2 regions of the Streptomyces sp. 142MFCol3.1 genome follow, and region 1 is predicted to be linked to the other one. Evidence: riboswitches for the same ligand, from Rfam matches in the RefSeq annotation. Region 1 holds a riboswitch; the other holds the start of a gene.
What was found. A riboswitch is a leader RNA that binds a small molecule or an ion and turns the genes downstream of it on or off. The one in region 1 is predicted to bind cyclic di-AMP.

Region 2: another riboswitch for cyclic di-AMP. It lies ahead of H305_RS0139605 (transglycosylase SLT domain-containing protein); the one in region 1 lies ahead of H305_RS0131115 (transglycosylase family protein).

What each region holds. Positions count from the first base shown of each region.
Region 1 covers NZ_AUKV01000024.1:99,232-104,520, reverse strand. The annotation lists gene H305_RS0131125 (cytochrome P450 family protein) at 1-942, shown strand, start outside; gene H305_RS0131120 (transglycosylase family protein) at 1,118-2,092, shown strand; cyclic di-AMP (ydaO/yuaA leader) riboswitch at 2,276-2,439, shown strand; gene H305_RS0131115 (transglycosylase family protein) at 2,443-3,117, shown strand; gene eno (phosphopyruvate hydratase) at 3,605-4,891, shown strand; gene H305_RS0131105 (FtsB family cell division protein) at 5,009-5,289, shown strand, end outside.
Region 2 covers NZ_AUKV01000046.1:26,053-31,341, forward strand. The annotation lists gene H305_RS0139590 (polyprenyl synthetase family protein) at 1-492, opposite strand, end outside; gene H305_RS0139595 (hypothetical protein) at 603-908, opposite strand; gene H305_RS0139600 (CocE/NonD family hydrolase) at 1,035-3,062, shown strand; cyclic di-AMP (ydaO/yuaA leader) riboswitch at 3,476-3,667, shown strand; gene H305_RS0139605 (transglycosylase SLT domain-containing protein) at 3,672-4,403, shown strand; gene H305_RS0139610 (Cof-type HAD-IIB family hydrolase) at 4,549-5,289, opposite strand, start outside.

The sequences.
Region 1 (5,289 bases):
GTCAGCAAGGCGTTCACCCCGCGCAGGGTGGCGGAGTTCGCGCCTCGCGTGCAGGAGCTGACCGACCGGCTGATCGACCGGTTCGCGGGCGAGGGCTCCGCGGACCTCATCCACGACTTCGCGTTCCCGCTGCCCATCTACGCCATCTGCGACCTGCTCGGCGTCCCCCGCGAGGACCAGGACGACTTCCGGGACTGGGCAGGCATGATGATCCGGCACGGCGGGGGTCCGAGGGGCGGGGTGGCGCGGTCCGTCAAGAAGATGCGCGGCTATCTGGCCGACCTCATCCACCGCAAGCGGGAGGCGCTGCCCGAGCACCCCGCACCCGGTGAGGACCTCATCTCCGGACTCATCCGCGCCTCCGACCACGGCGAGCACCTCACCGAGAACGAGGCCGCCGCGATGGCGTTCATCCTGCTCTTCGCGGGATTCGAGACGACGGTCAACCTCATCGGCAACGGCACCTACGCCCTCCTCACCCACCCCGGGCAGCGGGCCCGCCTCCAGGCCTCCTTGGCCGCGGGGGAGAGGGGACTGCTCGAGACCGGGGTCGAGGAACTCCTGCGCTACGACGGGCCGGTCGAACTCGCCACCTGGCGGTTCGCCACGGAGCCCGTGCGGATCGGCGGACAGGACATCGCCCCCGGCGACCCCGTCCTCGTCGTCCTGGCGGCTGCGGACCGTGACCCCGCACGGTTCGAACAGCCGGACACGCTCGACCTGTCCCGGCGTGACAACCAGCACCTCGGATACGGCCACGGCCTTCACTACTGTCTCGGCGCGCCGCTCGCCCGTCTGGAGGGGCAGACCGCGCTCGCCACGCTCCTCACCCGCCTGCCCGATCTGCAACTCGCTGTGGATCCGGCCGATTTGCGCTGGCGCGGCGGCCTCATTATGCGTGGATTGCGGACACTTCCGGTGGAGTTCACGCCGATCACGTAGGCATGCCGCGGAACGGCGTCCCGACGTCCGGCGTGTGACGGTCCGTCACATCTGTGATCTTCACGTGATCTGTGCTGCATCGACTTGTGACAAGCGTTCGAGTACGGATACGTTCACCCAGCAAGGCGGCCCATCTGCCGCTGTAGTCACCTGCTGTCACGCGAAAGGCTTCCGCATGCTCTCCGGGAACGGCCGTCACCGTCGCCCCCGTCAGGCCCCGGCCCTCATCGTCGCCGCAGGAGTGACCGGATCGGCCATCGCGATCCCGTTGCTCGGCGCCACCAGTGCGAGCGCCGCCGACGGCACCACATGGGACCGGGTCGCGGAGTGCGAGAGCGGCGGCGCCTGGAGCGCCGACAACGGCAACGGCTACTACGGCGGCCTCCAGTTGACCCAGGACAACTGGGAGAGGTACGGCGGTCTCGTCTACGCCCCGAGCGCCGACCAGGCCAGCCGCTCGCAGCAGATAGCCATCGCCGAGAAGGTCCTCGACGGCGAGGGGCTCACGGCCTGGCCGACCTGCGGGCCGCTCTCCGGGCTCAGCAAGAACTCCGGTCACGTCGAGGTCGACACGGGCCTGGGCAACGGCTCCTCGAACGAGGGCGGTTCTTCGGACTCGTCCGGTTCGTCCTCTTCATCTGATTCTTCCGACTCCTCTTACCCGTCCGGTTCGTCCTCCCTGACCGACACCTCGCGCGAGGGCGGGAACTCCACCAAGTCCGACACCTCGTCCGACGGGGGCTCCCAGGACTCGGACCGCTCGGACCGGGCGACGCCCAAGAGTGATGAATCGGGCAAGTCGGGCCGGAGTGACGAGTCTTCGGAGGCGTCCGAGGGCGGCACGGGCGGAGCCGGTCGCCACCGCGGTGACAGCGCCGACGAGGACGCGACGGAGGGCGCGGGTGACGCCCGCGAGGACGGCGCTCCGGGACGGCACGCCTCCCGCGACTCGGGTTCCGCGCGTGAATCGGCCGACGGTTCCTACACCGTGCGCAACGGCGACAGCCTCTCGACGATCGCCGACACCCTCGACCTGCCGGGCGGATGGTCCGGGCTGTACGACGCGAACAAGAAGACGGTCGGCGCCGACCCCGACCTCATCCTGCCCGGTCAGAGCCTTGCAGTTGATGCCGAATCGGGCGAAAAGTAGCGGGAGTTCGCGTCACGGTTCGCCGCGGAATGTCCGGTTTGGCGTGAGTGAGAGATGAGTCTCAGAGGCCCTGATCGTCTTTGGAATTCCGTCGATCGCATGCCTACGGTCGTGACCGCTCGCCACAGCGGGCCCCGACGGTCGCAACGCCGAATCCTGCCGACAGCCGTACGGGAACAGTCGACGCGTCAAGCGCCGTGGGCAGGAGCGGGGGACCCAAGGTAAGTGCCGCGACCGGTGGTTGAACCGGGAGCGGCTAGGGGTGGAGCCGAGCGCTGGAGCGCACGGCCGGGCACTCACCCGCCCGAACCCGACAGCTCACCTCGCAGGCGTCGGTGAGGGGATCCTCCATGCTGTTTTCCGACAAGGGCAAGCACCGTCGTCCGTCCAAGGCCGCACGTGTCGCCGCCCTCGCCGGTGTCACCGGTGTCGCCATCGCCGCTCCGCTGATGGCCGCCGGCAACGCCTCCGCCGCCACCGCGTCCGAGTGGGACGCCGTCGCCCAGTGCGAGTCCGGCGGCAATTGGGCCATCAACACCGGCAACGGCTACTACGGCGGCCTGCAGTTCTCCGCCTCCACCTGGGCCGCGTACGGCGGCACCGCCTACGCCGGCACCGCCGACAAGGCCTCCAAGGCCCAGCAGATAGCCGTCGGCGAGAAGGTCCTCGCCGCGCAGGGCAAGGGCGCCTGGCCGACCTGCGGCACGGGCCTGTCGAGCGCCACCTACAACGGCGGCACCGCCGACTCCGCGTCGAGCACCCCGAGCACCACCACCCGTACGACGGAGCAGCCCGCCTCGCGTTCCGCCGAGCGCCCGGCCGCCGAGAAGACCGTCACCACCCCGGCCGGCGAGAAGGTCAAGAAGGGTGACGGCGAGTACAAGGTGGTCAAGGGCGACACCCTCAGTTCCATCGCCGAGAAGAAGCACGTCAAGGGTGGCTGGCAGCAGCTGTTCGAGCTGAACAAGGACATCGTCGACGACGCCGACTTCATCTTCCCGGGCCAGCAGCTGCACCTCGGCTGACGGCCCTCGCGCGGCGGCCGCGGCCCCCCACCGGCCTCCGTGCCCCCGTCCGCGTCCGCAGCCCCACCTGCGGCCGCGCCCCCACCGGGCGTGTGCGGTCCGGACCGGCGTCCACGCCGTCCGATCCGCACCGCCGGCCGCGGTCCGGCACAGGTCCACGAAGGGTCTCCGCCGGCCCATGGCTCTCCCCTCGAGGAGGTCTCCACACCGGAGGCCTCGTGAGGGCCCCCGTCCCCACGGGCTCCCCGCCCCGGCACGTGTTCCCCCGCACGCGCCGGGGCGGGGCTTTTCGTGCGGGGTGGTATTTCATGTACGGGGCAGGTTTTTGTTCCGTTCGGAAACAATTTACGCTCGGTTCTGCTCAAGGGGTGGTCGTCAGGCTGGCCGATCCCCCCGAGGCGGTTAGGCTCATGTCGCGAAGCCGTCCCAGGCTTCGCGCCGTGCCGGGCCCGGTGTCCGGCGTACCCGCGTCACATCCCAGAAGGAGATGCTCGTGCCGTCCATCGACGTCGTCGTAGCCCGGGAAATCCTGGACTCCCGAGGCAACCCCACGGTCGAGGTCGAGGTCGGCCTCGACGACGGCAGCACCGGTCGTGCCGCCGTCCCGTCCGGCGCCTCCACCGGTGCCTTCGAGGCCATCGAGCTCCGCGACGGTGACCCCAACCGCTACCAGGGCAAGGGTGTCGAGAAGGCCGTCCTCGCCGTCATCGAGCAGATCGGCCCGGAGCTCGTCGGCTACGACGCCACCGAGCAGCGCCTGATCGACCAGGCGATGTTCGACCTGGACGCCACCGACAACAAGGGCTCGCTGGGCGCCAACGCCATCCTCGGCGTCTCGCTCGCCGTCGCGCACGCCGCCTCCGAGGCGTCCGACCTCCCCCTCTTCCGCTACCTGGGCGGCCCGAACGCGCACCTGCTGCCCGTTCCGATGATGAACATCCTGAACGGCGGCTCGCACGCCGACTCCAACGTGGACATCCAGGAGTTCATGATCGCCCCGATCGGCGCGGAGTCCTTTTCCGAGGCCCTGCGCTGGGGTGCCGAGGTCTACCACACCCTCAAGAAGGTGCTGAAGACCAAGGGCCTGTCCACCGGCCTCGGCGACGAGGGCGGCTTCGCCCCGAACCTGGAGTCGAACCGCGCCGCGCTCGATCTCATCCTCGAGGCCATCAAGCAGGCCGGTTACATCCCGGGCGAGCAGATCGCGCTCGCGCTCGACGTCGCCGCGTCCGAGTTCTACAAGGACGGCAAGTACGAGTTCGAGGGCAAGTCCCGCTCGGCCGCCGAGATGACCGAGTACTACGAGGAGCTCGTCTCCGCGTACCCGCTGGTCTCCATCGAGGACCCGCTGTACGAGGACGACTGGGCCGGCTGGAACGTCATCACCGAGAAGCTGGGCGACAAGGTCCAGATCGTCGGCGACGACCTCTTCGTCACCAACCCGGAGCGCCTGGCCCGCGGCATCGAGGAGGGTTCCGCCAACGCCCTGCTCGTCAAGGTCAACCAGATCGGCTCGCTGACCGAGACCCTGGACGCCGTCGAGATGGCCCAGCGCAACGGCTTCAAGTGCATGATGTCCCACCGCTCCGGCGAGACCGAGGACGTCACGATCGCCGACCTCGCGGTCGCCGTGAACTGCGGTCAGATCAAGACCGGTGCCCCGGCCCGCTCGGACCGCGTCGCCAAGTACAACCAGCTGCTGCGCATCGAGGAGATCCTCGACGACGCCGCGGTGTACGCCGGCCGCAGCGCCTTCCCCCGCTTCAAGGGCTGAGTCGCACTGGCTTAGGAAGCGTCGTACGTACGTCCCCGTACTCGGTCCCGTACCGTGTGCGGGGACGTACGCACGTGACGGGCCGGCGGACGCGCAAGCACCGGGGAGGCGGGATACATGGCCGTGAAGGACCGGGACCGGTTCTCCACCGCGACCAGGCTGCGGCTGCTCGGTGAGCAGACGGCGGCCCGGGTGTACCGCTCGCAGACGAAGCGGCAGGCCCGTCGTTCCCGGCTGACCGGCCGGGCCGCGCTGCTCGCCCTCGTCCTGTGCTCCCTGATCGTCGCGCTCGCGTACCCGATAAGGCAGTACGTCTCCCAGCGCGCCGAGATCGCCGACGTGGAGCGGCAGCGGGAGCAGGCCCGCCGGCGGGTCGAGCAGCTGCGCGACCTCAAGGC
Region 2 (5,289 bases), on a different contig from region 1:
GTCGCGCGGCCCCGCGGTCTCCAGGATCTGCCCGGTGACCAGCCGTTCGAAGGCCTCGGCCTGGATGCGGACCGCCTCGGGCCCGAGGTCGGCCAGGATGTAGGAGGCGCGGGCGAAGAGGAAGTCGCCGGTCAGGACGGCGACCGAGTTGCCCCAGCGGGTGTTGGCGCTCGGCACCCCGCGCCGCACGTCCGCCTCGTCCATGACGTCGTCGTGGTACAGCGTGGCGAGGTGGGTGAGCTCGACGACCACCGCCGAGGGCACGACACCCGGCGCGTAGGGATCACCGAACTGCGCGGCGAGCGTCACGAGGAGCGGCCGGAACCGCTTCCCGCCGGCGCGCACGAGGTGCTGGGCGGCTTCCGTGATGAAGGGGACCTCGCTCTTGGTGGCTTCGAGCAAACCCTCCTCGACAGCCGCCAATCCGGCCTGGACATCGGCTTCGAGAGCCTGGTCCCGCACGCTCAGCCCGAACGGCCCGACGACGGTCACGAGAGGTTCTCCTGTCTGCTGACGATCACATGGCGAAACTCGGTCGATCATTCGGTCGATGACACGGTTTGTCGATGTGTCGCTGCCATCACTCAAGTCAGCGTATCCGGTCACGTTTCGATCACCACGAGCGCCCACCGTCCCCCGGCCGACTTGGCTCCGGTGGGAGGCACCTCCATGCCCGGGCGGTATCCGATCACCAACGGTATGTTCACGATCAGCCGATACCCGGCGACATGTGGCGATACGTTCTGATGTAACCGGAAGTAGGTGACCGTGTCCCGAACCTGCGCCGAGCCGAGCCCGGCGGCCGGCCCTCGTCGCCGACCGGTCGGCATCACCTGGCCGGACGCACGCACACGGCGGAACACATCCTTTCGGTGGACACCGCGCACGGCGCCGCCCACCGAGGTCACCTGCACGCACCCCGCGCGCCCCACGCACCGCAAGGGCCCGCCGGGCCGCCCCGACAGGCCACGCCCCACGACCGTGCCGAACCGCCCGAGTCCCACGGCTCCGCCGGGTCCGGGAGCGCGATGACCATACACATCCGTACCTCCTTCCCGTACGAGACCGCCCACGAGGACCTCTGGATCCCTCTCCCGGACGGCACCCGTCTGTACGCGCGCGTCTGGCGCCCGCTGACCGAGGAACGCGTACCCGCTCTCCTCGAATACCTTCCGCACCGCCTCACGGACCGGACCGCGCCCCGCGACTGGCAGCGCCACCCCTGGTACGCGGGCCACGGCTACGCCTCCGTCCGCGTGGACATCCGCGGACACGGCAATTCGGAGGGCATGCCGGCGGACGCGCACACGCAGGAGGAGCTGGACGACGGCGTGGAGGTGGTCAACTGGCTGGCCGCCCAGCCCTGGTGCACCGGCAACGTCGGCATGTTCGGCATCTCCTGGGGCGGTTTCGTTTCGCTCCGGATCGCGGCTCTCGCACCCGAGCCGCTCAAGGCGGTCGTCGCGGTCTGCTCGACGGACGACCGCTACGACAACGACGTCCACTACACAGGAGGTTCCGTACGGGCCGCCGGCCTGCACGCCCGGTCGGCCGCGACGCTCGCCTCCGCCGCCCTTCCCCCGGACCCGGCACACGTGGGCGAGGTGATGTGGCGGGACATGTGGGTGAAGCGGCTCCAGGCGGTGGAGCCACCGGTCCACACCTGGCTGGAGCACCAGACCCGGGACGCGTACTGGCGCCACGGGAGTGTCCGCGAGGACTACGGAGCGATCCGGGCGGCGGTCCTGGCGGTCGGCGGCTGGCACGACCCGTACCGCGACACGGTGCTGCGTCTGGTCGAGCACCTGCCACCCGATCGCGTACGCGGAGTGATCGGCCCGTGGTCGCACCAGTACCCCGACCGGGACCGGCCGCCCGGCCCTGCGATCGGCTTCCTCCAGGAGACCCTGCGCTGGTGGGACCACTGGCTGCGCCCCCCGGCGACGTCCGGCCCCGGCCCCGGCCCCGGCCCCGGCGGCATCATGGCGGAGCCGCTCCTGCGCTCGTACGTCATGGACGCGCGTCCTCCGGCGACGACGTACCCGGTGATCACCGGCCGCTGGGTGGGTGATCACGTCTGGCCGTCGCCCTCCGTGACCCGGGTCACGTACGCGCTCCAGGGCGACCCGGTGGCGGTGCGCTCACCGCAGCACACCGGGGTGGACGCGGGCCGCACCGTCCCGCGCGGCCACGACGCGGACCTGCCCCCGGACCAGCGGGAGGAGGACGCCCGGTCGGTCTGCTTCGAGTTCGAGGTCACGGAGGAGACCTGGGTCCTGGGCCGCCCGGCGGTCCGGCTGCGGCTGACCTCGCACTCCCCCCGGGGCCAGGTGATCGCCCGGCTGTGCGACGTGGCTCGCGACGGCGCCTCGACGCTCGTCACCCGGGGCGTGCTGAACCTGTCGGCGCGCCACGGCAGCGACCGCGCCACGGCGTGGGTGCCGGGCGCGACGGAGGACGTGCTCGTCGAGCTGGACGCCATCGGTCACGCGTTCCCGCCCGGGCATCACGTCCGGCTCGCCGTCTCCTCCGCGTACTGGCCGTGGGTCTGGCCACAGCCCGGCACGGAGGCCGGCTTCACCCTCGACCCGGCGGCCTCTGTCCTCGAACTCCCGGTAAGGGCAAGGGAGTCGGACCCGACGATCGCCTTCGAGGAGCCGGAGCAGTCCGCACCCCTCGGGGCGGTCTCCCCCGCGACGCTGGACGAGCCGCGTCCCGAACGGCTCCTCGTGCACGACGTCGCCAAGGGCGAGTGGCGCCTGGAGACCGACCTCCCTCACGAAGGCACCCGTATCCACCCGGACGGCCTCGAAGTGACCGAAGACGTCCGGGAGTCGTACGCGATCGACGAGTCCGGCCCCATGTCGGCGCGAGTCCGCTCGGACTGGTCGATCCGCTTCCACCGGCCAGACCTCGCCTGGGACGCCCGTGTGGCGACACGATCGGAACTCGCCTGCTCCGAGGGTGAGTTCATCGCCACCAACGAGGTCGTCTGCAGGGCCGGCGACGAGGTGGTCTTCCACCGGACGTGGGAGAAGCGGATCCCGCGCACGGCGGGCTAGGTCCGCCGCCGCCCCGGCCCTGCCCGGCGGGGCGGCCGGACGCGCGGCCACCGGGCCCAACGGAAACCCCTGCACCCTGTCCGAGTTGCCCGAGTTACCCGACTCGCAGCCTCCGGCCCATCACCCCTCCCCGATGTCCGAATTGCCCTACTCGCACCCATGGTCGCCGGGGCGTGATGTCCGAGTTGCCGCTCTTGCCGCTTTGGTTGGCTTTGGTCTCGTGAGTTGGGTCACGTACACCCTCGACCGGGAATTTACGCCGCCCTCACAGAATCCCTTTGCTAAAGGCAAGTTGAGGATCCAATTCCGGTTGAATCGGACGTATTGACACTACCTTAATCAGGCGAAAGCGATCTTCGTCCGAAATTCAGCCCTTGTTCCCGACATGTGCTCTCGCATACGTTCACCTCGATCCGGGCGGATCGCCGAATCCTGCCGCCGCCCGAACCCACCCACCCACGCACACACGGCAGGAGCGGGGGACCCAGGCAAGCCGTCGATCCGGACAAACCGGAACGACTAGGGGTTAAGCCGCATACAGAGCGCGGCCGGGCACCTCCCCGCCCGAACCCGACAGCTCACCTCGCAGGCGCCGGAGAGGAAACCGCCATGTCCGGACGAGTCATGAACCGCCGCTTCAGGACCAGCCCCTTCATCACCCGTGGCGTGCTCGCCGCCGGTGTGGGCGGAGTCGCCCTCGCGCTCCCCCTCCTGAGCGCCACCGGCGCCCAGGCCGCCACGCCGACGCAGACTGTCCAGGCCACCGTCCCCCAGGTGCAGCTCCTCACCTACACCGTGGTCGCCGGCGACACCCTCCAGACCGTCGCGAAGAAGAACCCGTCGTGCGGTGGCTGGCAGGCGCTGTACGACGCGAACAAGGCCGTCATCGGCCCCGACGCCGCCCACCTGCGCCCGGGACTGGTGCTGACGGTGGGCACGAAGAACCTCGCGACCGGCGTGGTGTCCCCGCTGACCAAGGCCGCACCGGCGGCAGCGGCCCCCGCCTCCGGCAAGACGTACGCCAACAACCTCGACGGCTGGATCAAGCACTCCCTGGACATCATGGCCAAGGAGCGCATACCCGGCACGTACAACGGCATCCACCGCAACGTGATGCGCGAGTCCTCCGGCAACCCCCGCGCCATCAACAACTGGGACTCCAACGCCGCCGCGGGCATCCCCTCGAAGGGTCTCCTCCAGGTGATCGACCCCACCTTCAAGGCGTACCACGTCCCCGGCACCTCGATGGACCCGTACGACCCGGTCGCGAACATCACGGCCGCCTGCAACTACGCCGCGGCGAAGTACGGCTCGATCGACAACGTCAACGGAGCGTACTGACCCGGCGACAGCGGCACATCGCCGATTGGGGGCGCGCGGCGGACCTCCGCCCGCGCCCCGAATCGAGATTTTTGTCCGTCTTCCCCCGCTTTTCCCTTGGGGGATGCCTGCGCCTCGGCGGGACGTCCGCACCGCGACCGGACGTCTACACCCCGAAGAGCCGTTCCAGCACGACCGCGATGCCGTCGTCCTCGTTCGACAAGGTCACCTCGTCGGCCACCGCCTTCAGTTCGGGATGCGCGTTGGCCATGGCGATCCCACGGGCCGCCCAGTCGAACATGGGGATGTCATTGGGCATGTCGCCGAAGGCGAGGGTCTCGGCGGGCGCGAGACCGAGGTGCGCCGCGGCGAGGGCGAGACCCGTCGCCTTGGTCACACCGCATGGCTGGAGTTCGACGGTGCCCGGCCCCGACATGGTGACCGTCGCGAGCGAACCGACCACCGACCGTGCCGCCCAGGCCAACTCGTCATCGGTCAGGGAAGGGTGACGGAGCAACACCTTGCTGATGGGTTCCGTCCACAGGTCGTCGCGCCGTCGCACCCGTACCGCCGGGAGCGTCGGGTGGGGCATCACGTAACCCGGCTCGATCAGGGTCAGCCCGTCCACGCCGTCCTGGTCCACCGCCGCGTACAGCAGGCCGACTTCCGCCTCGATCTTGCCGAGCGCCGTCTCCGCCAGTTCCCTGTCCAGGGTCACCGACCACAGCATCCGGTCCGCCCCGGCGTCGTACAGCTGCGCCCCCTGCCCGCACACCGCCAGTCCCTCGCCGCCGAGTTCGTCCAGCAGTGGACGCACCCTCGGTGCGGGACGGCCCGTCACCACGAGATGCCGGGCACCCGCCTCGGCCACCCTCGCCAGCGCGGCCCGCGACCGGTCGGAGAGGGT